DNA from 4 places in the Qipengyuania sp. R86523 genome. Region 1 is predicted to be linked to each of the others. Evidence: predicted binding sites of a transcription regulator. Region 1 holds the regulator's gene; each other region holds the start of a gene.
The links. Region 1 encodes LexA, which represses DNA repair genes until DNA is damaged. Its sites were predicted from a motif close to GTTCCNCNCTTGTTCT; they were not measured.
Positions count from the first base shown of each region.

Region 2: recA (recombinase RecA) is a predicted target of LexA. The motif match lies at 2,003-2,018, and genes of this name have one in related genera.
Region 3: SJY12_RS06850 (DUF5131 family protein) is a predicted target of LexA. The motif match lies at 2,139-2,154, and genes of this name have one in related genera.
Region 4: SJY12_RS09275 (ribonucleoside-diphosphate reductase subunit alpha) is a predicted target of LexA. The motif match lies at 2,765-2,780, and genes of this name have one in related genera.

Region 1 covers NZ_CP138997.1:660,479-665,329, reverse strand. The annotation lists gene gltX (glutamate--tRNA ligase) at 1-490, opposite strand, end outside; gene SJY12_RS03250 (ComEC/Rec2 family competence protein) at 612-2,702, shown strand; gene lexA (transcriptional repressor LexA) at 2,721-3,410, opposite strand; gene trpC (indole-3-glycerol phosphate synthase TrpC) at 3,558-4,343, opposite strand; gene trpD (anthranilate phosphoribosyltransferase) at 4,345-4,851, opposite strand, start outside.
Region 2 covers NZ_CP138997.1:917,813-922,663, reverse strand. The annotation lists gene SJY12_RS04470 (response regulator) at 1-66, shown strand, start outside; gene SJY12_RS04465 (IS1595 family transposase) at 129-1,007, shown strand; gene SJY12_RS04460 (hypothetical protein) at 1,064-1,882, opposite strand; gene recA (recombinase RecA) at 2,096-3,160, shown strand; gene SJY12_RS04450 (glutathione S-transferase family protein) at 3,358-3,984, shown strand; gene SJY12_RS04445 (nucleotide sugar dehydrogenase) at 4,082-4,851, shown strand, end outside.
Region 3 covers NZ_CP138997.1:1,376,352-1,381,202, reverse strand. The annotation lists gene SJY12_RS06860 (site-specific DNA-methyltransferase) at 1-373, shown strand, start outside; gene tcmP (three-Cys-motif partner protein TcmP) at 422-1,342, shown strand; gene SJY12_RS06850 (DUF5131 family protein) at 1,299-2,054, opposite strand; gene folP (dihydropteroate synthase) at 2,334-3,449, shown strand; gene SJY12_RS06840 (SDR family oxidoreductase) at 3,458-4,240, opposite strand; gene SJY12_RS06835 (sigma-54-dependent transcriptional regulator) at 4,259-4,851, opposite strand, start outside.
Region 4 covers NZ_CP138997.1:1,889,396-1,894,246, forward strand. The annotation lists gene SJY12_RS09265 (hypothetical protein) at 1-83, shown strand, start outside; gene SJY12_RS09270 (DUF2171 domain-containing protein) at 318-554, shown strand; gene SJY12_RS09275 (ribonucleoside-diphosphate reductase subunit alpha) at 689-2,713, opposite strand; gene SJY12_RS09280 (alpha/beta fold hydrolase) at 3,299-4,189, opposite strand; gene SJY12_RS09285 (PilZ domain-containing protein) at 4,444-4,791, shown strand; gene SJY12_RS09290 (GGDEF domain-containing protein) at 4,809-4,851, opposite strand, start outside.

The DNA of each region.
Region 1 (4,851 bases):
CGTGGATCGTGGTTTCGCCCTCGGCCGGGACCTTGAGCCGGATCACATAGGGCGCGCCCGCGGGAGCTTCGCTCGCATCGCGATCGCGCCAGCGGCGGTCGTAACGCATCGGCTGCTTGTTGGCGCGTTGTTCGGCGCGCATCGCCTCGAGTTCCTCGGGCGTGGCGAAGCATTTGTAGGCATGGCCCGCCTCGAGCAGCTTGTGCGCCACTTCGGCGTGGCGCTCGGCGCGGTCAGACTGGAACACCGGCGCATCGTCGAAATCGAGGCCGAGCCAGCCAAGCCCGTCGATGATCTTGTCGATCGCGTCCTGCGTGCTGCGCTTCTTGTCGGTATCCTCGATCCGCAGCAGCGCGCGGCCGCCGTGGTGGCGCGCATAGAGCCAGTTGAACAGCGCGGTCCGCGCCCCGCCGATATGCAGATAGCCGGTGGGCGAGGGAGCGAAGCGGGTGACGACCGGAGGGGTCTCGCTGTCACTATCGCTTGCCATTGTCACTCGCTTCCTTTCAAACATTCACATGGCGACACGGGGGACGCCTTCGATACCGATGGGAGAAGCGGGCGAAACCGCCCGCGAAACAGTGCCGCGCCCTTGGCGCATGCGCGGCGCAATGTCCAGTTTGGCAGCCCGGTTCGAGGCATTTCTCGCGGGCGCCGAATTCGATCGCGGTCCATGGCTGGCGGTCGCTTTCGGCTGCGGCATCGGGCTGTGGTTCCTCCTTGCCGGGCCGTGGCAATGGCTCGCCGTGATCGCCGGTTCGCTGGTCGTAGCCTTCGCAGCCATCACCGCATGGCGCGGCCGCGAGAACCGTAATTATGCGCTTGCTGCGCTGCTTTCGATTGCCCTCGCCATATCAGCGGGCACCGCGCTGGTCTGGGCGCGGTCGGCGACAGTGGGTGCCGAGCCGATCCCCTATCCGCGGTTCGAACGGATCGATGGACGGATCCTCGCGCGCGAGGAACAGCCGGCGGAAGGACGGGTAAGGCTGGTGCTGGCAGCACGCGACCCCGAGACAGCCCGGGCAGTCGCCTACCGCGTCAATCTGCCGCTGGAAGCCGACGGGCCGCAGCTGCGCGAAGGGGCACGGATCCGTCTGAGCGCGCGGTTGATGCCGCCATCGCCGCCGATCGTGCCGGGTGCTTACAATTTCGCGCGGCGGGCTTGGTTCGATGGCCTGTCGGCCACCGGATCGGTGGTCGGTGACGTCGAACTCGTCGAACCGCCCGCGGAGACGCTTGTGTCGATCGCCGTGATCCAGCGCCGCCTGTCGGCGCATGTGCGGCGCAATCTCGACGGGACGGCGGGCGCCATCGCGGCCACGCTGGCGAGCGGCGACCGCGGTGCGATCCCCGAGGCCGACGAAGAAGCCATGCGCGATGCCGGGCTGACCCATCTGCTTTCGATCAGCGGCCTGCATGTCAGCGCGATTATCGCCGCGACCTATCTGGTGGTGCTGAAACTGCTGGCAGCCTGGCCTTGGCTGGCGCTGCGCGTGCGGTTGCCGTTGGTGGCGGCGGGTGCAGCCGCGCTTGCGGGCATCGGCTACACGCTGCTTACCGGCGCGCAGGTGCCGACCGTTCGCAGCTGCATCGGCGCCTTGCTCGTGCTCGTCGCGCTGGCCCTGGGGCGCGAACCCCTGTCGCTGCGGATGGTCGCGATCGCCGCCGGCGTGGTGCTGGCGCTCTGGCCGGAATTGCTGGTCGGGCCGAGTTTCCAGATGAGCTTTGCCGCGGTCATCGCCATTGTCTCGCTCCACAATGCCGCTTGGGTCCGCAGCTTCCTAGCGCCGCGCGAGGAAAGCTGGCTATCGCGCCTGGCACGGCGTGCAGCGATGCTGTTCCTGACCGGGCTGGTCATCGAATTCACGCTGATTCCGATCGTGCTGTTCCATTTCCACCGTGCTGGGCTCTACGGCGCGGCGGCCAATCTGATCGCGATCCCGCTGGTAACCTTCGTATCGATGCCGCTGGTTGCGCTCGCGCTCTTCCTCGATCTGGTGGGGGCGGGGGCGCCGGCCTGGTGGCTGGTCGGCCAGTCACTCGACGTGCTGCTGGCGATCGCGCATTTCTTCGCCGAGCAACCCGGTTCGGTCAAACTGTCGCCCCGCATCGGCATGGGCACGATGGCGCTCTATATCGGCGGTGCACTGTGGCTGGCGTTGTGGCAGGGCAGGGCAAGACTGTGGGGCGCGGTGCCGATCGCGCTGTCCACGATCCTGATCGTGACAGCCCCGGTTCCCGACCTGCTGATCACCCGTGACGGGCGCGATCTGGGTATTGCCAGCCAGGCCGACCGCCTGCTCGTCCTCCGCGACAGTGCCGGGGGCTATGCGCAGCAGAACCTGCTCGAACTGGCCGGAACCGACCGCGAGCCCATGGCCATCGCGGCGTGGCCGCAGAGCCGGTGCAGCCCCGAGTTCTGCGTGCTCCCCGTCGAGAGAAGCGGGAAGACATGGAGCGTGCTCGTGGCCCGCAATCGCGACTTGATCGCCGAGCGTGCGCTGGCCGCAGCCTGCGGGAAGGCCGATATCGTCGTGGCCGACCGCTTCCTGCCGCGCAGCTGCCGGCCGCGTTGGCTCAAGGCCGATCGGCGCTATCTGCAACGCGAAGGCGGCGTCGCGGTTTATCTCGATCGCGAACGCATCGATACGGTCGCGCAGGACCAGGGTGCGCATGGCTGGTGGCCGGCCCCGCGCCGATAGGGCGCGGTGCGCGTACCATCAGTGATAGCGGCGCAATAGCCCGGCGAGCTTGCCCTGCACCTGAACGCGGTGCGCATCGTAGACCTGGGGGTCATAGGCGCCATTGGCCGGATCGAGGATCACGCGCCCCGCGTCCTTGCGCAGATATTTGAGCGTGGCTTCCTCGTTGTCGACCAGCGCCACCACGATTTCGCCATCGCGCGCGCTGTCGGTCCGTTTCACGAGAGCGAAGTCGCCATCGAAAATGCCGGCCTCGATCATCGAATTGCCCGAGACTTCGAGCGCGTAATGTTCGCCGGGACCGAGCAGGGCAGCGGGAACCGGCATGCTCGACTGGCCTTCGATCGCCTCGATCGGCGCGCCGGCGGCGATCCGTCCGTGCAGCGGCACGTCGATGATGTCGTTGGCGGGTTCGGGTGCCACGGTCTTGGTCGGCATTGCCGCCCCGACCAGGGCGTTCGCAGCACTGGGCTTGTCGCTCCCGGTAACTGCGTCTTCGGGAAGCTTGACCACTTCCAGTGCGCGTGCACGGTTGGGCAGCCGGCGGATGAAACCGCGTTCCTCGAGCGCCGAGATCAGGCGGTGAACGCCCGACTTGCTCTTGAGGTCGAGGGCTTCCTTCATTTCCTCGAAACTCGGGGAAATGCCGGTGTCTTCCAGGCGTTGCTGGATAAAGCGGATCAATTCGTGCTGCTTGGCGGTCAGCATGGTGCGAACTCCCGTATCGCCTGTTCACAAAGCTGTGAACGAATACGGAACAAGTAGGCAACCCGAATCGGCAAGTCAAGCAATTGCGCCGGTTTAGCGGTATGGAGGCGAGAACAGCTGTTCCTGCTTTGCCCCGGGCGCGACGGTTCAGCCGTGCAGCAGCGTCCTGGTCGCAGCAGCGACATCGGCCTGCCGCATCAGGCTCTCACCAACGAGGAAGCTGCGCACACCCGAATCTGCGAGACGGGCACAATCCGCATGCGAGCTGATCCCGCTCTCGCCCACCAGCAGGCTTTCCGCCGGCGCCCGCGGGGCAAGCTGCTCGGTCGTTGCGAGATCGGTGGTGAAGGTTTTCAGGTCGCGGTTGTTCACCCCGATGAGCCGCGAGGAAAGCCGCGCTGCGCGGTCCATTTCGGCGGCGTCGTGGACTTCGATTAGCACATCCATCGAATGGTCGAGCGCGGCCGCCTCGATCTCGGCCATGACGCTGTCATCGAGCGCCGCGACGATGATCAGGATGGCATCGGCACCGAGCGCGCGTGCTTCGGCGACCTGCCACGGGTCGACCATGAAATCCTTGCGCAGGACGGGCAGGTCGCAGGCCTCGCGGGCGGCGATGAGGTAATCCTCATGGCCTTGGAAATAGGGCGCATCGGTCAGCACGGAAAGGCATGCCGCGCCCCCTGCGGCATAGGCCCTGGCATGCGCCGCCGGCTCGAAATCGGCGCGGATCAGGCCCTTCGACGGCGAGGCTTTCTTGATCTCGGCAATAAGTCCGAAGCCGTCATCCTGCGCGCGGGCGAGTGCAGCCTGAAACCCGCGCGGCGGGGTCTGCGCACGGATCGCGGTTTCGAGATCGGACAGCGAGCGTTCCTGCTTGCGGGCAGCCACTTCTTCGCGCTTGGTGGCGCAGATTTCTTCCAGCTTGTTCATGTCAAACGCTCAGTGCGATCCAGTCGCGCAGGAGGGTCAGGGCAGCGCCGGAATCGAGCGCCTCGGCAGCGATCTGGGCGCCTTCGGTCCAATCGTCGGTCCGGCCGGCGACGATCAGCGTGGCGGATGCGTTGAACAGCACCGCATCGCGATAGGGGCCGGGGGTGCCTGCCAGCAGCGCCTCGAGCGCGCGGGCGTTGTGCGCCGGATCGCCGCCGCGGATGGCTTCGACCGGGGCGTGCGGCAGATTGGCCTGCACTGCCAGCACGCGGCGCATTTCGAAGCTGTTGCCCGTCACGTCGGCCAGTTCGTTGCCGCCCGCGAGGCTGAGTTCGTCGAGGCCCTCGTCGCCCGAGGCGATGAAGCTGCGCTCGGTTCCGAGCCGGGCCTTGGCCGCGGCATAGATCGGCACATAAGCGGGGCGGGCGATACCGATCAGCTGGCGCCGGACCCCGGCGGGATTGGAAAGCGGCCCCATCAGGTTGAAGATCGTGCGCACCCCGAGCTT
Region 2 (4,851 bases), 260 kb from region 1:
AAGCCGTTCAGCGTGCAGCAGATCAATGCGAAGGTTTCCGAAGTGCTCAGCGAACAGCGCGGATAGAGCTGGCGGAATTAAGGCGATTATCCCCTTGCGACAAGTAGGGTTTCGTGCTACATAATGGCATGGCCAAAAACACTCTCACGCTCCGCAAATTTCAGGACCGCTTCCCCACCGAGGAAAGCTGCCTAGAGCACCTCAAGCTGACTCGCTTCGGTGAGCGCCACGAGTGTGAGAAGTGCGACAAAGATGCGCAGTTCTACCGCGTCCAAAAGCGCCGCAGCTATGCTTGCGAGCACTGTGGCCACCAGATCTATCCAACCGCTGGAACACCTTTCCATCGCACCCGCACGAGCCTGCGCGATTGGTTCTATGTAATGTTTTTGTTCTGCACGACGCGGAACGGTGTCGCTGCCAAGGAAGTCGAGCGCCAGATCGGCGTCACCTACAAGACCGCGTGGCGCATGTGCCATGAAGTTCGGAAGTATATGGCTATCGTGGACGGTGACGAACCGCTTGGCGGCCCGTTCAAGACCGTGGAGATCGACGAGACGTTTATCGGCGGCTTCAAGCGCGGTGGGCAAGGCGGCAAAGGCAAGTCGGTAGTGTTGGGGATGCGCCAGCGAGACGGTGACATTGTAACGCGCGTTGTGGCCAACCGCCGCAGCGGAACACTGCTCCCTCATATTCACGCCTTCGTGAAGCCGCACAGCGAAGTGTATACGGACGAACTAATCGCTTACGGCGGTCTGCGCGCCCTCAACGGCTACTGGCACAAGACGGTGAACCATTCGAAAGGCGAGTATGTCTGCCGTAACAGCGGTGCGACGGTGAACGGTATCGAGGGATTCTGGGCGCAGCTAAAGCGCTCGATCAACGGGACGCATATTCACGTCAGTCAGAAGCATCTTCCGAAGTATCTTGGTGAGTTCGAGTTTCGTCACAATCGCCGGAACCGTCCGGAGATGATGCTTTCGGAGTTGATGACGGCTTTTCAGCGTTAGGGCCGGTCATCGCCTCTAGGAGGCGATCGAAGCGAGCCTGTTCGTTCTCCATTGGCCTATCCACTCATAATTGGGTCAAACACCGCTACGTCAAACTTGGGGTCTGCGAGATAGGTTTCAATCTTAGCTTCCCTAAGTCTGTTGAACTGTGCGGCTTGCCTTAGCTCTTTAAATTTTGAAATCACGGTGTCGTGAAGTGGTCTCCAAGCCTGGACAGCTTTGAAGAAGCCGGAACTGTCCCGCAACCGGTCGTGCTCTATCAAGCCGCTCACCACCTCATGGAGCTTGTGCACCCGCACGCGATATTCCACCAGCGCTTTCAGCAGGGCTTCTTGCGCTGTGTCCAGCGGCACCCCTCTCAATCTAGAGGGGTCGGACAACATCGGAATTAACTCCGGGGGGCGGTGAGAGTTAAGAATTCCGGCCCAGCCCAATTTGCCCGCGGGGTGATCGCTCCATGCGGCTTTAAAGTTGTAGGCTGATAGCCGCACCGCTTCTCGCACAGCATTGTCAGCTTGCGCCAAAGGCGTGGCGACGAAATTGGCAAGCGCCTGCTTTGCGCTGATTATATCAGCGGGCTCGGGAGGTGGAGCAGGCGGCGGACGCGTCAAATCTGCAATTTTTTGACGGGCATCGGCGAGACTGACCTCAGTCTCGGACCATTGCTCGTATGGGACACGCCAAATCCAGTTAACAAGAAAGCCGACAATGGCGATGGTCCCCCAAGACACCACCCCAATGAGCAAGGCCCAAAGGACCTCGTTCGGTGTTGCTTCGGGATCAAGCGTAAGCCTGTAATAGGATAAAACCGCTACTATTCCCGCAGCGGCAAGGGTGATTATACGGTTTGTCCAAGTGCCGAAAGTGTCCGTCATGGCCTTCGACCATGCGAAACTTGCTGATTGTCGAAATCTCCCCATCCGCACCTCATATCACGCACCCCCGACGAGTTGAGTGATACTTGTCGGAAAGGGATAATCCCCGGAATTAATTTCGTTCCCTACTTGTTCTTTGAGAACAAAGCCGATACATACTGCGCCAGTTGAAGAGTCGGTAGCCGGCTCTGGCCAAGTGCAGGAGGTAGTGTCATGGCGGCAAGTCTGAAGCTCGTAGAGGACAAGAAAGTGAACGCAGACCGCCAGAAGGCATTGGACGCCGCGCTCGCACAGATCGACCGCGCATTCGGCAAGGGTTCGGCGATGAAGCTGGGCCAGAAGGAAGCCATGCAGGTGGAATCGATTTCCACCGGCTCGCTCGGGCTCGATATCGCGCTGGGCGTGGGCGGTCTGCCCAAGGGCCGGGTAGTCGAGGTCTATGGTCCGGAAAGCTCGGGCAAGACCACGCTGGCGCTGCATGTCATCGCCGAAGCCCAGAAGGCGGGCGGCACGGCCGCTTTCGTCGACGCCGAACACGCGCTCGACCCGGTCTATGCCAAGAAGCTGGGCGTCGACATCGAAGAGCTGATCGTTTCGCAGCCCGACACGGGCGAACAGGCGCTCGAGATTACCGATACGCTGGTCCGCTCCAACGCGATCGACGTGCTGGTGGTGGACTCGGTCGCTGCGCTGGTCCCCCGCGCCGAGATCGAAGGCGAGATGGGTGACAGCCATGTGGGGCTGCAGGCCCGCCTGATGAGCCAGTCGCTGCGCAAGCTGACCGGTTCGATCAACCGCTCCAAATGCATGGTGATCTTTATCAACCAGCTGCGCATGAAGATCGGCGTGATGTACGGTAACCCCGAAACCACCACCGGCGGCAACGCGCTCAAGTTCTACGCCTCGGTCCGCCTCGACATCCGGCGCACCGGCCAGATCAAGGACCGCGACGAAGTGATCGGCAACGCCACTCGTGTGAAAGTGGTCAAGAACAAGGTCGCTCCGCCGTTCAAGCAGGTCGAATTCGACATCATGTATGGCGAGGGGATCTCGAAGATCGGTGAGATTCTCGACCTCGGCGTCAAGGCGGGCGTGGTCGAGAAATCGGGCAGCTGGTTCAGCTACGACAGCGTCCGCATCGGCCAGGGGCGCGAGAACGCCAAGAAGTTCCTTACCGAAAACACCGAAATGTGTGCCAAGTTGGAAGCCGCAATTCGCGGCCGCACCGACGAGGTCGCCGAAGAGATGATGACCGGTCCGGACGCGGACGAGGACTGAAGTCTCTTCAAGCGGGAGCGCGTCGGCCTTCATCCCCTGGCCGGCGTCCCAGCCGGACTGTCCCCCGGCGCTCCCGACAGAACGGAAAGCCGGTGCGCGCCGCTCGATGGCCGCACCGGCTTTTCCGCTTTTCGGCTGGCGACAGGTGCGCGGCAGCGCCCTAGGGTGCGCGCGAATCGCCGAATAGGGGAGCTGCCATGTCGATTACCGTCCATCACCTCAACAACAGCCGCTCGCAGCGGATACTCTGGCTGCTGGAAGAGCTGGGCGCGGATTACGACATCGTGTCCTACCAGCGCGATTCCGAAACCAATCTCGCGCCCCCCGAACTCAAGCAGGCGCATCCGCTCGGCAAATCGCCGCTCATCGAGGATGGCGACACCTGCGTCGCCGAAAGCGGCGCGATCATCCAGTATCTGTGCGAACGCCATGGCGGCGCGGACTGGCTTCCCGCACATGATAGCGAGGCGCACGTCCGGCATCTCGAATGGATGCAGTTCGGCGAAAGCAGTTTCTTCGTGCCCGTGATGCTGAAGATCTACGCGGGACGCCTCGGTGATGCCGCTGCCCCGCTGATGCCGCGCGTGGAAGAACAACTCGCCGCGCATGTCGCTTATGTCGAAGAGCACATTTCGGATGATCTGCATTTCTGCGGCGAGGGCTGGTCGGCATCGGATGTGATGATGAGCTTTCCTGCAGAAATAGCGGTGATGCAGGGCTATGCGGAGAAGGCGCCCAAGCTGGCACGCTTCGTCGAGGCGGTTCATGCGCGGCCCGCATGGCAACGCGCGCGCGAACGCGGCGGGCCCTATTTCATCTGGTGACGCGCCAATCCACCAAGGGTTGCAATCGCGTGGGCATCACCACAGAAGGCGGCGCGCTGCTGGTCAGTGCTATGGAAATTTCGTGACGGGACAGTCTATGAGAATTGCCGTTTTTGGGCTTGGCTATGTGGGCCTCTCCAATGCGATCATGCTCGCGCAGCACAACACGGTAGTCGGCTGCGATATTTCGGCCGATCGCGTTGCCATGCTTTCACAAAGGCGATCGCCCATCGAAGATGCACTGGTCGAGCAGTATCTGCTGCACGATGATCTCGATCTTTCCTTCACCACCAACTTCGAGAAGGCTATCGCTGGAGCGGACTTTGCGATTGCTGCAGTGCCGACCAATTACGATGTCGAGACCAACTTTTTCGATACGTCAGCGGTCGATGCGGTGATTGAGCAAGTGCTTGCCGCCACTGAGCGGACAGTGATCGTCATCAAGTCGACCGTTCCGGTGGGTTATGTCACCGAGGCACGAGCGCGCTTCGCCAGCGACCGGATCGTCTTCAGTCCCGAGTTCCTGCGTGAAGGCAAGGCGCTGTACGACAATCTCCATCCTTCGCGGATTATCGTCGGCGAACGATCCGAACGCGCGCAGCAGTTCGCCGATCTGCTGCTGCAGCCCGCGCTGGAAGATGATGTTCCGGTTCTGCTCACCAATGCCGAGGAAGCCGAGGCGATCAAGCTGTTCGCCAACACCTATCTCGCCATGCGCGTCGCCTTCTTCAACGAACTCGACAGCTATGCGCTGTCGCGCGGGCTCGATACCCGGCAAATCATCGAGGGCGTCGGTCTCGATCCGCGCATTGGCGGACACTACAACAACCCGTCCTTCGGCTATGGCGGCTATTGTCTGCCCAAGGA
Region 3 (4,851 bases), 720 kb from region 1:
CGAACGCGAAGGCAATTACCGCGAAGCCGCGATCAAGCGGATCGAGAAGGAACTCCCGCTCGACGAAAGCGCGCTCACCACGATGCAGGCGGGCCGCAGCGCCCCCAAGGTCGCCTTCGGTGCGCTGGTCGAAAACGGCTTCATCAAGCCCGGCACCAAGGTGTTCGACAAGAAGCGCCGCTGGACCGCGACCGTCCGCGCCGACGGCTCGCTCGCGCATGAGAAACAGACCGGCAGCATCCACGGCCTCGGCAAGGACCTGCAAGGCGCGCCCAGCTGCAACGGCTGGACCTTCTGGCATTACGACGTCGAAGGCGAAGCCAAGCCGATCGACTCCGTGCGGCAGCTGTACCTGCTGGCGGTGGAGGATTGATTTCGTTCAATTGACTATAAGGTGCAATAGGGCCAAGTCATTGCGACTATGCAGGAAAGACCAAAGCACGAATTTGGTGGCCCGTGGACTGAGATCAAGTTGGACGCGATTTCGGAGTATCTGGACTTCTACCAGAACGCTCTGAAAAATAAGGGCTTCGAAACTTGGTATGTGGACGCGTTCGCCGGGACCGGCGAACGTCATGCCAAGGTCACAAAAGGCGGAATTTTCGACGCTGCGCCGATCGAGGAGGTGGAAGAAGTTCTCGCGGGCAGCGCTAAGCGCGCTTTGGCGATCTTGCCACCTTTCTCTCACTACTGGTTTTCTGAGCAGCGCCCCACCCGAGTAGCGGCCCTAGAAGCACTCCGGAGTGAAGCGTCGACGGACATTGTAGTCCGCCGCGGCGATGCAAATGAACAGCTCCGATTGCTGTTTTCAAATCCACCATGGACCGACCACCCGAGTAGCTGGAAACAGCGCGCGGTTGTGTTTCTGGACCCGTATGGAATGAGCGTTGGCTTCGACACTCTAAAGATGCTCGCAGAAACTCAACGGGCGGACGTATGGTACCTTTTTCCACGTAAGGCCGTCATTCAGCAACTCGCAAACAAAGGGAGTGGCATTGATGAAGATAAGAGAGCGAGTCTGACGCGCATATTCGGATGTGAGGATTGGGTAGACCGGTTCTATGAAGCGCAACCTGCACAAACCGATCTATTCGGTGGCCGGGTCACCTTTGAGAGCATTCGCAGAGCCGATGGCAACGAGATCGCCGAATTCGCTAGAGAGCGGTTCGGTGGAATTTTCGCGTATGTCTCCGATCCTATTCCGCTCTTGATCAACGGTCGTGATTTTTTCGAATTGTACTGCTTCTCAAACAATCCACCCGCAATAAGTCTGATTAAGAGGGGGGTGGACCACGTTGTCAGGAAATATACTCCGGCATCTCATCGTAGGTCTGGCCCCTAAGAATCCGGCCTGTCTTTTTCTTGTTTACACCGCCCCACTGCTTGAAGAAGAAGGCAGTGCCTGCTTCTAAACACTGGTCCAGAATATTCTCGACCCACTCCTCATCCATCGGACGAGATCGCGGGCCACTCTCGCCCCCGACGATAGCCCAATGGATCGCGCTCAGATCGACTTCTGCAACATCTCCGATCAGGGGCTCGAACGAAATAAAGCGAACACTAGCAGGCACCTCACGCAAGTGGTCAATTCGATCTACAACCCGGCGGTCCTCGACACTTGTACCAAGCCAGACATTCGCGAGAGGATCAGGTGCTATCTCATTGAGAATTTCGGCCATTCTCTTCGGGCGCTTGGTGAGAATCTGATAGTGATGCTGGGGTGTGCGAAGCATCACATCCCAAATACGCCGAACAAAGGATTGAGGGACGTCTGGATGGAATAGGTCTGACATGGAGTTCACAAAAACCCGTCGAGGTTTTTTCCATGAAAGAGGAATTTCAACTGAAGCTTCGTGACACCGGACCTTGTCAGTCCAAACTGCGCCCCTCTTGGAAGGCTTAGTAAGACCTTCGTACTTCTCGTGGTTCATGGCCTGCAGCCTTGCTGCCATGCGCATGGCATAGCAGTTCTTGCAGCCAGCACTTGCGATGGAGCAGCCGACTACTGGATTCCACGTCAGGTCAGTCCATTCGATAGAAGATTGTTGAGCCATACCCGTCCTTTCAGGAAGTATAGCACAGGCAAATTCTCGTGTGAATCCATCAATTTTGGCAGAATTCAGGGATTTTGCCGAACTAGACCGAATATGGAACTGTGCTTCAGAACTCTGTCCTACTCCCCTCGAACCCGCTAACACTCCGCACATGATCCAGCGCCTCACAGCTTCCCCCCCGCTCCGCCGCTCGCCCCAAAACCCCTCCGCGGCTTTTTTCGCATTGGACCGTGTAACACCCGGTCCATGTCGCGGTGCTTGCCCTGGGGAAGTCCAACAATGAGTGGGCAAGTCTACATCCGCCCCATCGGCTTCGTCCCCGGTCCGCAGTCCGAGCACGGCAATGCGATCCGGCTGGCAGGCACCATGGTCTATGCCAGCCGCTTCGCGGTGATCCTGCGGCGAGATGGCGAGGTGGTCGAGCGCTGGCTTGCCGCGCCCGACACCATGGCCGAAGCGCTCGGCCGCCTGCCCGAAGAGCTTGGCGCCGAGGGCGAGGCGCAATGGGCCAATCTGACGTTCGCGCATCCGCCGTTGCAATTGGGGGCGCGGACCGTGCCGCTCGACCAGCCGCAGGTGATGGGCATCCTCAACGTCACGCCCGACAGCTTCAGCGACGGTGGGCGCTTCCTCGACGATGCCGAGGCCGGCCGTGACCACGCCGCCGCCATGGTCGAAGCGGGGGCAGCGATCATCGACGTGGGCGGCGAAAGCACGCGCCCGGGTGCCAAGCCGCTGTGGGAAGGCGACGAGATCAAACGCGTCGTCCCCGCGATCGAGGCCTGCGCCGGCATGGGCGCGGCGGTCAGCGTGGACACGCGCAAGGCAGCGGTGATGGAGGCTGCGCTGGAAGCGGGCGCGCATCTGGTCAACGACGTCTCGGGCCTCGCGCATGATCCGCGTAGCGCCGAAGTGGTCGCACGCGCCGGCTGCCCGGTGGTGCTGATGCATGCGCCCGGCACGGCGGGCGAGGACCTGCATGCTGGCGGCGACTATGCCAGCGTGGTGTTCGACGTGTTCGACGCGCTGCGCGCCCGGCGCGATGCGGCGCTCGAAGCGGGGATCGCGGCGCAGCACATCCTGCTCGATCCGGGCATCGGCTTCGGCAAGAGCCTGGCGGAAAACCTCGCGCTGATGAACGCGCTGCCGCTGTTCCATGCGCTGGGCCATCCGCTGCTGCTGGGGGCCAGCCGCAAGCGCATGATCGGCGCGCTGTCGAAGGAAGCGCCGGTCGAGCAGCGGCTGGGCGGCAGCGTGGCGCTGGCGCTCGAGGGGATGCGCGCGGGCATGCAGATGGTGCGGGTGCACGATGTCGCCGAGACGGTGCAGGCGCGCAATGTCTGGCGCGGCCTGCGCGATGCCGCGCTGACCGACTTCGCCGACCTGCCCGCCTAGCTGCGAGCCTAGCTTCCGGGCGAAGCGGCGCTGCCCGCCAGCAGCCCGCCGTCGAGCGTGAGTTCGGCGCCGGTCATATAGCCGCTGTCGGCGCTGGCGAGGTAGACGCATGCCGCGGCGACCTCTTCGGCCGTGCCGAAGCGCTTCAGCGGCGTGTCGGCGACCAGCGCGGCCATCTTCGCGTCGCGGTCTGGCCCGTCGCCCAGCATCGGCTCCCAGATGTCGGTGAGGATCGCGGCGGGGTGGACCGAGTTGCAGCGGATCGCCCAGCCTTGCTGCGCGGCGTAGAGCGCGACCGACTTGCTGTGGTTGCGCATCGCCGCCTTGCTCGCGGCATAGGCCGCTGCGCCGGGAATGCCGACGAGGCCGGAGCGCGAGGACATGTTGATGATCGACCCCGTGCCCTTGGCCTTCATCGCGCGCAGGGCATAGCGGCAGCCGAGGAAGCAGCCGTCGGTGTTGACGCTGTGCACGCGGTGCCATTCGGCAAGGCTGGCGTTCTCGGGGTCATGCGGCGCGGGGCCGTCCTCGAACCCGGTGATCCCGGCGTTGTTGACCAGCACGTCGATCGCGGGGAAGGCCGCGGCCAGCGCGTCCCATTCGGCTTCGCTGGCGACGTCGAGGCGGTGGAAGCTGCAACCGAGCCCGGCGGCGGCTTTCCTACCTTCGTCTTCGTCGATATCGGTCAGCACGACGCGCGCGCCTTCGGCAAGGAAGGCGGTGCAGATCGCCTTGCCGATCCCGCGTGCGCCGCCGGTGACCACGCACAGCATGTCGTCGAGCTTGCCCATGGCTACGGGCTAGTCCGCTCAGGCGGCGCTGTCGATGCCGAGTTCGCTGAGCTTGCGGTAGAGCGTCGAGCGGCCGATGCCGAGCCGGCGCGCGACTTCGGTCATCCGCCCGCGGTAATGGCCGATGGCGAGGCGGATGATGTCGGCCTCGATCTCTTCCAGCGGGCGGACGTTGCCGTCGTCGGTATAGAGCAGCAGGCCAAGGCCGCGTGCCCGGCTTTCGCCGCGGTCGACCTCGTCACCCAGCATCTCGGCCAGCTGCGGGAAGCTGTGCGCGGTCAGTGCCTCGCGCTGTTCGAACACGCAGGCACGGAACAGCGCGGCCTGCAGCTGGCGGACATTGCCGGGCCAGTCGTAGCCTTCGAGCAGGCTCAGCGCGCTGTCGGCGATCGAATGGTGCTTGAGCCCGGGCTGTTCGCCGAACTTGGCGAGGAAATAGCGGGTCAGCGCGGGGATGTCGCCCAGCCGCTCGCGCAGGGGCGGCATGCTGATCCGCGTGGCCGACAGCTGGTCGAACAGCGACTGCGAGAACTGGCCCGCCGCCACGCGGTCCTCGAGCACGTGATTGCTGGTGGCAAAGACGCGCAGGTCGATCTTGAAGCCATGCGCGG
Region 4 (4,851 bases), 1.2 Mb from region 1:
CCGCCACCGCCGCGGATGGCGATGATGCGCGGCCCGACGTGCGGGCGCGCGCCGATGCCGCCCGGCCGCTAGGCGGCGCCTGACCGCAGGCACACACATTCGGGGATTTGCGACATCGTTCGGTTTCCCCTTTTGCGGGCGATGTCCGCAAGCCCCAGGCGCCCCGCCTCTCACCCAGCGGCGGGGCGCCATTGTTTGTGTGGGCCAGCATTTCCAAGCCTCGCGGCTCTGCCGTGCATGAGCTTCGACGAAGCGTGGACCGATCGCGCAGGCCGCCCGTTGGTATGGTGTAAGCAAACGAAAACAAAGGGAAATTTATGTTCGAGAAGATTCGCATCAAGGAACACATGGAAGTCGCCGATTGCAAGGGACAGCATGTCGGGACCGTCGATGAAGTCGAAGGCGACGCGATCAAGCTGACCAAGTCGGACAGCGCCGATTCGATGCACCACTTCCTCGCGCTTGGCGACGTCGAGAAGATCGACGACAACCGCATCTACCTGAAGGAAACCGCACGGATTCCCGAAGGCCTGGGCAACAAGGCAGTCGCCTGACCCGCCCGCCTCCGACGACCCTTGCAAGGGTCGCAGAAAACCCCGCCCCGGATGTCCGGCGGCGGGGTTTCTCTTGTCCTGTGTGCAGGTGACGCTGCAGGGGGCGATCCCTGCGGCTTGCCGGCATCACGGGCCTACTGGCAGGCGAGGCATTCCTCGTAATCGGTCTGCTCGGCGCCCGCGGCCAGTTCGAACTTCGCGGCATCGGCGGTGTTGTCCGCCTCTACGCCGCCCGCGAAACCGGCGCGCTGCACGCTCTTCGAGCGGAGGTAGTAGAGCGACTTGATGCCCTTTTCCCACGCCTGGAAGTGCAGCATCATCAGGTCCCACTTGTCGACATCGGCCGGGATGAACAGGTTCAGCGACTGCGCCTGGTCGATGAAGGGGGCCCGGTCGCCGGCGAATTCGAGCAGCCAGCGCTGGTCGATTTCGAAGCTGGTCTTGAAGGTCGCCTTTTCCTCGGGCGTCAGGAAGTCGAGATGCTGGACGCTGCCGCCCCGCTCGAGGATCGAATTCCAGACATTGGTCGAGTTCTTGCTCTTCCGGTCGAGGATCTTCTCGAGATAGGGGTTCTTGACGATGAACGAGCCCGACAGCGTCTTGTGCGTGTAGATGTTGGCCGGGATCGGTTCGATGCAGGCGCTGGTCCCGCCGCAGATGATGCTGATCGACGCGGTCGGCGCGATCGCCATCTTGCAGCTGAAGCGTTCCATCGCGCCGGTTTCGGCAGCGTCGGGGCACGGCCCGCGTTCCTGCGCCAGCACCAGCGAGGCTTCTTCCGCCTTGGCGCTGATATGCTTGAACATCTTGAGGTTCCACACCTTGGCCATCGGGCTTTCGAAGCCGATGCTCTTGGCCTGGAGGAAGGAGTGGAAGCCCATCACGCCGAGGCCCACGCTGCGTTCGCGCATGGCCGAATATTTCGCGCGCGCCATCTGGTCGGGCGCCCGGTCGATATAGTCCTGCAGGACGTTGTCGAGGAAGCGCATGATGTCCTCGATGAACTGCTTGTCGCCGCTCCATTCGTCCCATTTCTCGAGATTGAGCGAGGACAGGCAGCACACTGCAGTGCGATCGTTGCCGAGATGGTCGATGCCGGTGGGCAGCGTGATTTCGGCGCACAGGTTCGAGGTCGAGACCTTGAGCCCCAGTTCGCGGTGATGCTTGGGCATCATGCGGTTCACCGTGTCGGAGAACACGATGTAGGGTTCGCCCGTGGCGAGCCGGGTTTCGACCAGCTTCTGGAACAGGCCGCGCGCGTCGATGGTCTTGCGCACCGATCCGTCGCGCGGGGACACGAGGTCGAATTCCTCGCCCGCGCGCACCGCTTCCATGAAGGCATCGGTGACCAGCACGCCGTGGTGCAGGTTCAGCGCCTTGCGGTTGAAGTCGCCGCTCGGCTTGCGGATCTCGAGGAACTCCTCGATCTCGGGGTGCGAAACGTCGATATAGCAGGCGGCCGAACCGCGGCGCAGCGAGCCTTGCGAAATTGCGAGCGTGAGCGAATCCATCACCCGCACGAAGGGGATGATGCCGCTGGTCTTGCCATTGAGGCCGACCGGTTCGCCGATCCCGCGGACATTGCCCCAATAGGTGCCGATGCCGCCGCCCTTCGAGGCGAGCCAGACGTTCTCGTTCCAAGTGTTGACGATGCCGTCGAGGCTGTCCGACACGCTGTTGAGATAGCAGGAAATCGGCAGCCCGCGCGTGGTGCCGCCGTTCGACAGCACGGGCGTGGCGGGCATGAACCACAGGTTCGAGATATAGTCGTAAAGCCGCTGCGCATGTTCGGCATCGTCGGCGAAATAATCGGCCACACGCGCAAACAGGTCCTGGTAGCCTTCACCCGGCAGCAGGTAACGATCAGTCAGCGTTTCCTTGCCGAATTCGGTCAGCAGCGCATCGCGGCTCTCGTCGGTCTTCACGTCGAACCGGCGATCGAGCACCTTCTTGCTGTCATGTTCGGCCGCTTCCGAGGTCGCGCTGGCGACCGCGCCGGCCAGCGCCTGGCCAGCGGCATCCTGCACCAGATCTTCGCTGCCCTTGTCCGTCCTGTCCATGGCGACCGCTTTCTCATCCGTGGTGGGTTCGGTGGCGGTGTCGTCCTGTGTTTCGATATCCAGTGTCATCGCCGTGTCGTCCCCGCTTTTGAAATCCATCGTCAGCCCCGCCATTGTGGTGCGCCACCGGTCTGCCGATGCAGCCCGGATGTTCCGCTTGTGTTCGAGTCGGCAAGACGTGCGTCCCACCTAGCAAAATTGCGTCGGTCGAGGGCGGAAACTTATCCCGTATTTCCCCACAACCCCGGCCTGGGCGGCACCCACCCGATATGGGGAGCTTTGCCGCCGAAAGCTAGGTCTTGTGGGTTAACCCCGCAGACCAACCACTAGATACTGAATCAGTGAGTCCCTGCGCGCAAGGGGGCTCGCGGCGAATTGGCGCGCTGCGGGGCCGCCCGGACAGGGTGCGTTAGACAAGTGCAACGCTGCGACGCGTGGACCAAGCTGGACTTGCCGCGGACGCAAGGGGCAAAATGAATCCGGGAAAAAAATTTTGCGGGCAAAAATCATCGTTCCGGCTTGAGAATCATTCGAATCCGGACGCGCAATTTTGGAATCGGGCAGCTCCCCCCACGCCGCCGCCGAACGCGCCGTGTCAGGCCCGCGAAGGCCCTGCAGCGGCAGCCGAATCGGGCGCGCGGGGTAAGACCCCCGCGCCCAAACCGGAGTTCCGGTCCGCTGGCGCTATTCCGCAGCCGAACGGGCGTGGGTGGCCACCGCATCGGCGATGTCGTCGACGAGTTCGACCGGGAGGTCGTGGCCCCATCCGGGAATCGTCCTGATCCGAGCACCGGGGATGGTGGCGGCCGTGTCGCGCCCGCCTTCGCACGGGACCAGCGGATCGTCTTCGCCATGCAGCACCAGCGTGGGCACTGCGATCTGCTTGAGCATTTCGCGCCGGTCGCCATCGGCGACGATCGCCGAGAGATGCCGCGTTGGCCCTTCGGGATAGAAGCTGCGCTGAACGCTGGCGCGGGTGCGCTCGCGCAAGTGGTCTTCGGCAGCGGGATAGCCCGGCGAGCCGATCGTGCGCGCGAGCATCATCCCGTGGTCGACCAATGCGTCCTCGTCGCTGCTGGCGGGCCGCGTGATCAGCGCCTTCATCGCCTCGGGCTTGGCAGCGGGCAGCTTGGGATTGCCCGTGGTCGAGAAGATCGAGGTGAGCGAGAGGCATTTGTCCGCATGGCGCGCGGCGAAATGCTGCGCGATCATCCCGCCCATGCTGGCACCGACGATATGCGCTTTGTCGATCCCCAGTGCGTCGAGCAGCCCGGCACCATCATCCGCCATGTCGGCCAGCGTGTAAGGCACTTTGGGCTTCAGGCCGATCTTCGACAGCAACGTCATCTTGACGATCCCGGGCGCTTTGACCCCGTCGAATTTCTGGCTCAGCCCGACATCGCGATTGTCGTAGCGGATGACGCGAAATCCGCGTTCGACCAAGGCGTCCACCAGCTCTTCGGGCCACAGCGTCAATTGCGCGCCGAAGCCCATGATCAAAAGCATCGGCGGATTGGCCGCATCGCCCCGCTCTTCGTAGTGAATTTCGATCCCGTTCGCCGTCGCTTTAGGCAATGCCGTCTCCCCGTCCGATGGTTGCAGGGCCGACCTCACCGCATCCACCCACGCTTGTCCAGCGCAATCGGGCGGCGCGGCTCGCCGCGCGAAGGCACCGGCAATGGCGTGTGCATACAATCGGAAACCGCCGGAAAGTGGCATCCCTCCCTGCAGGCCGGGAAAGCGCGCGAGGCCGCCGGTGAAGCAGACCGTGCAGGCCTCGCGCTCGATCGGGTGCCGCGCGGGCGGCGTGAGGATGGAGGGCCTGCGGGATGAGTGAGAGGACGATGGAGCGACGCGGAGAGGATCGCAGCGGCACGCTGGACGACCTGCGCATCACCATCGGCGGCCACGGGCTGCGCTGCGCCATGCGCAATCTGTCCCCCTCTGGCTGCATGGTCGAATGCCAGGATATCGTGGCCGAAGTGGGCACCCGGGTCGAAGTCGTGCTGCTGCCCGGCCAGGTGGCGGCGGGGGAAGTCGCCTGGCAGCTGGGCGAGAGCATCGGGATCTTCTTCCTCGAACCCGTCAGCCAGCGAGTCGTGCGCCACTATGCCATGGACGACTGGATGCTGCGCAGCGACTGGTCGATGGCGACCTGGCGATCGGCGTCCGACTGACGCGGCGCGGCGCGCGCTTACGCGCCGGCCATGCGCTCTTCCCGCTTGCGGCTGTACATT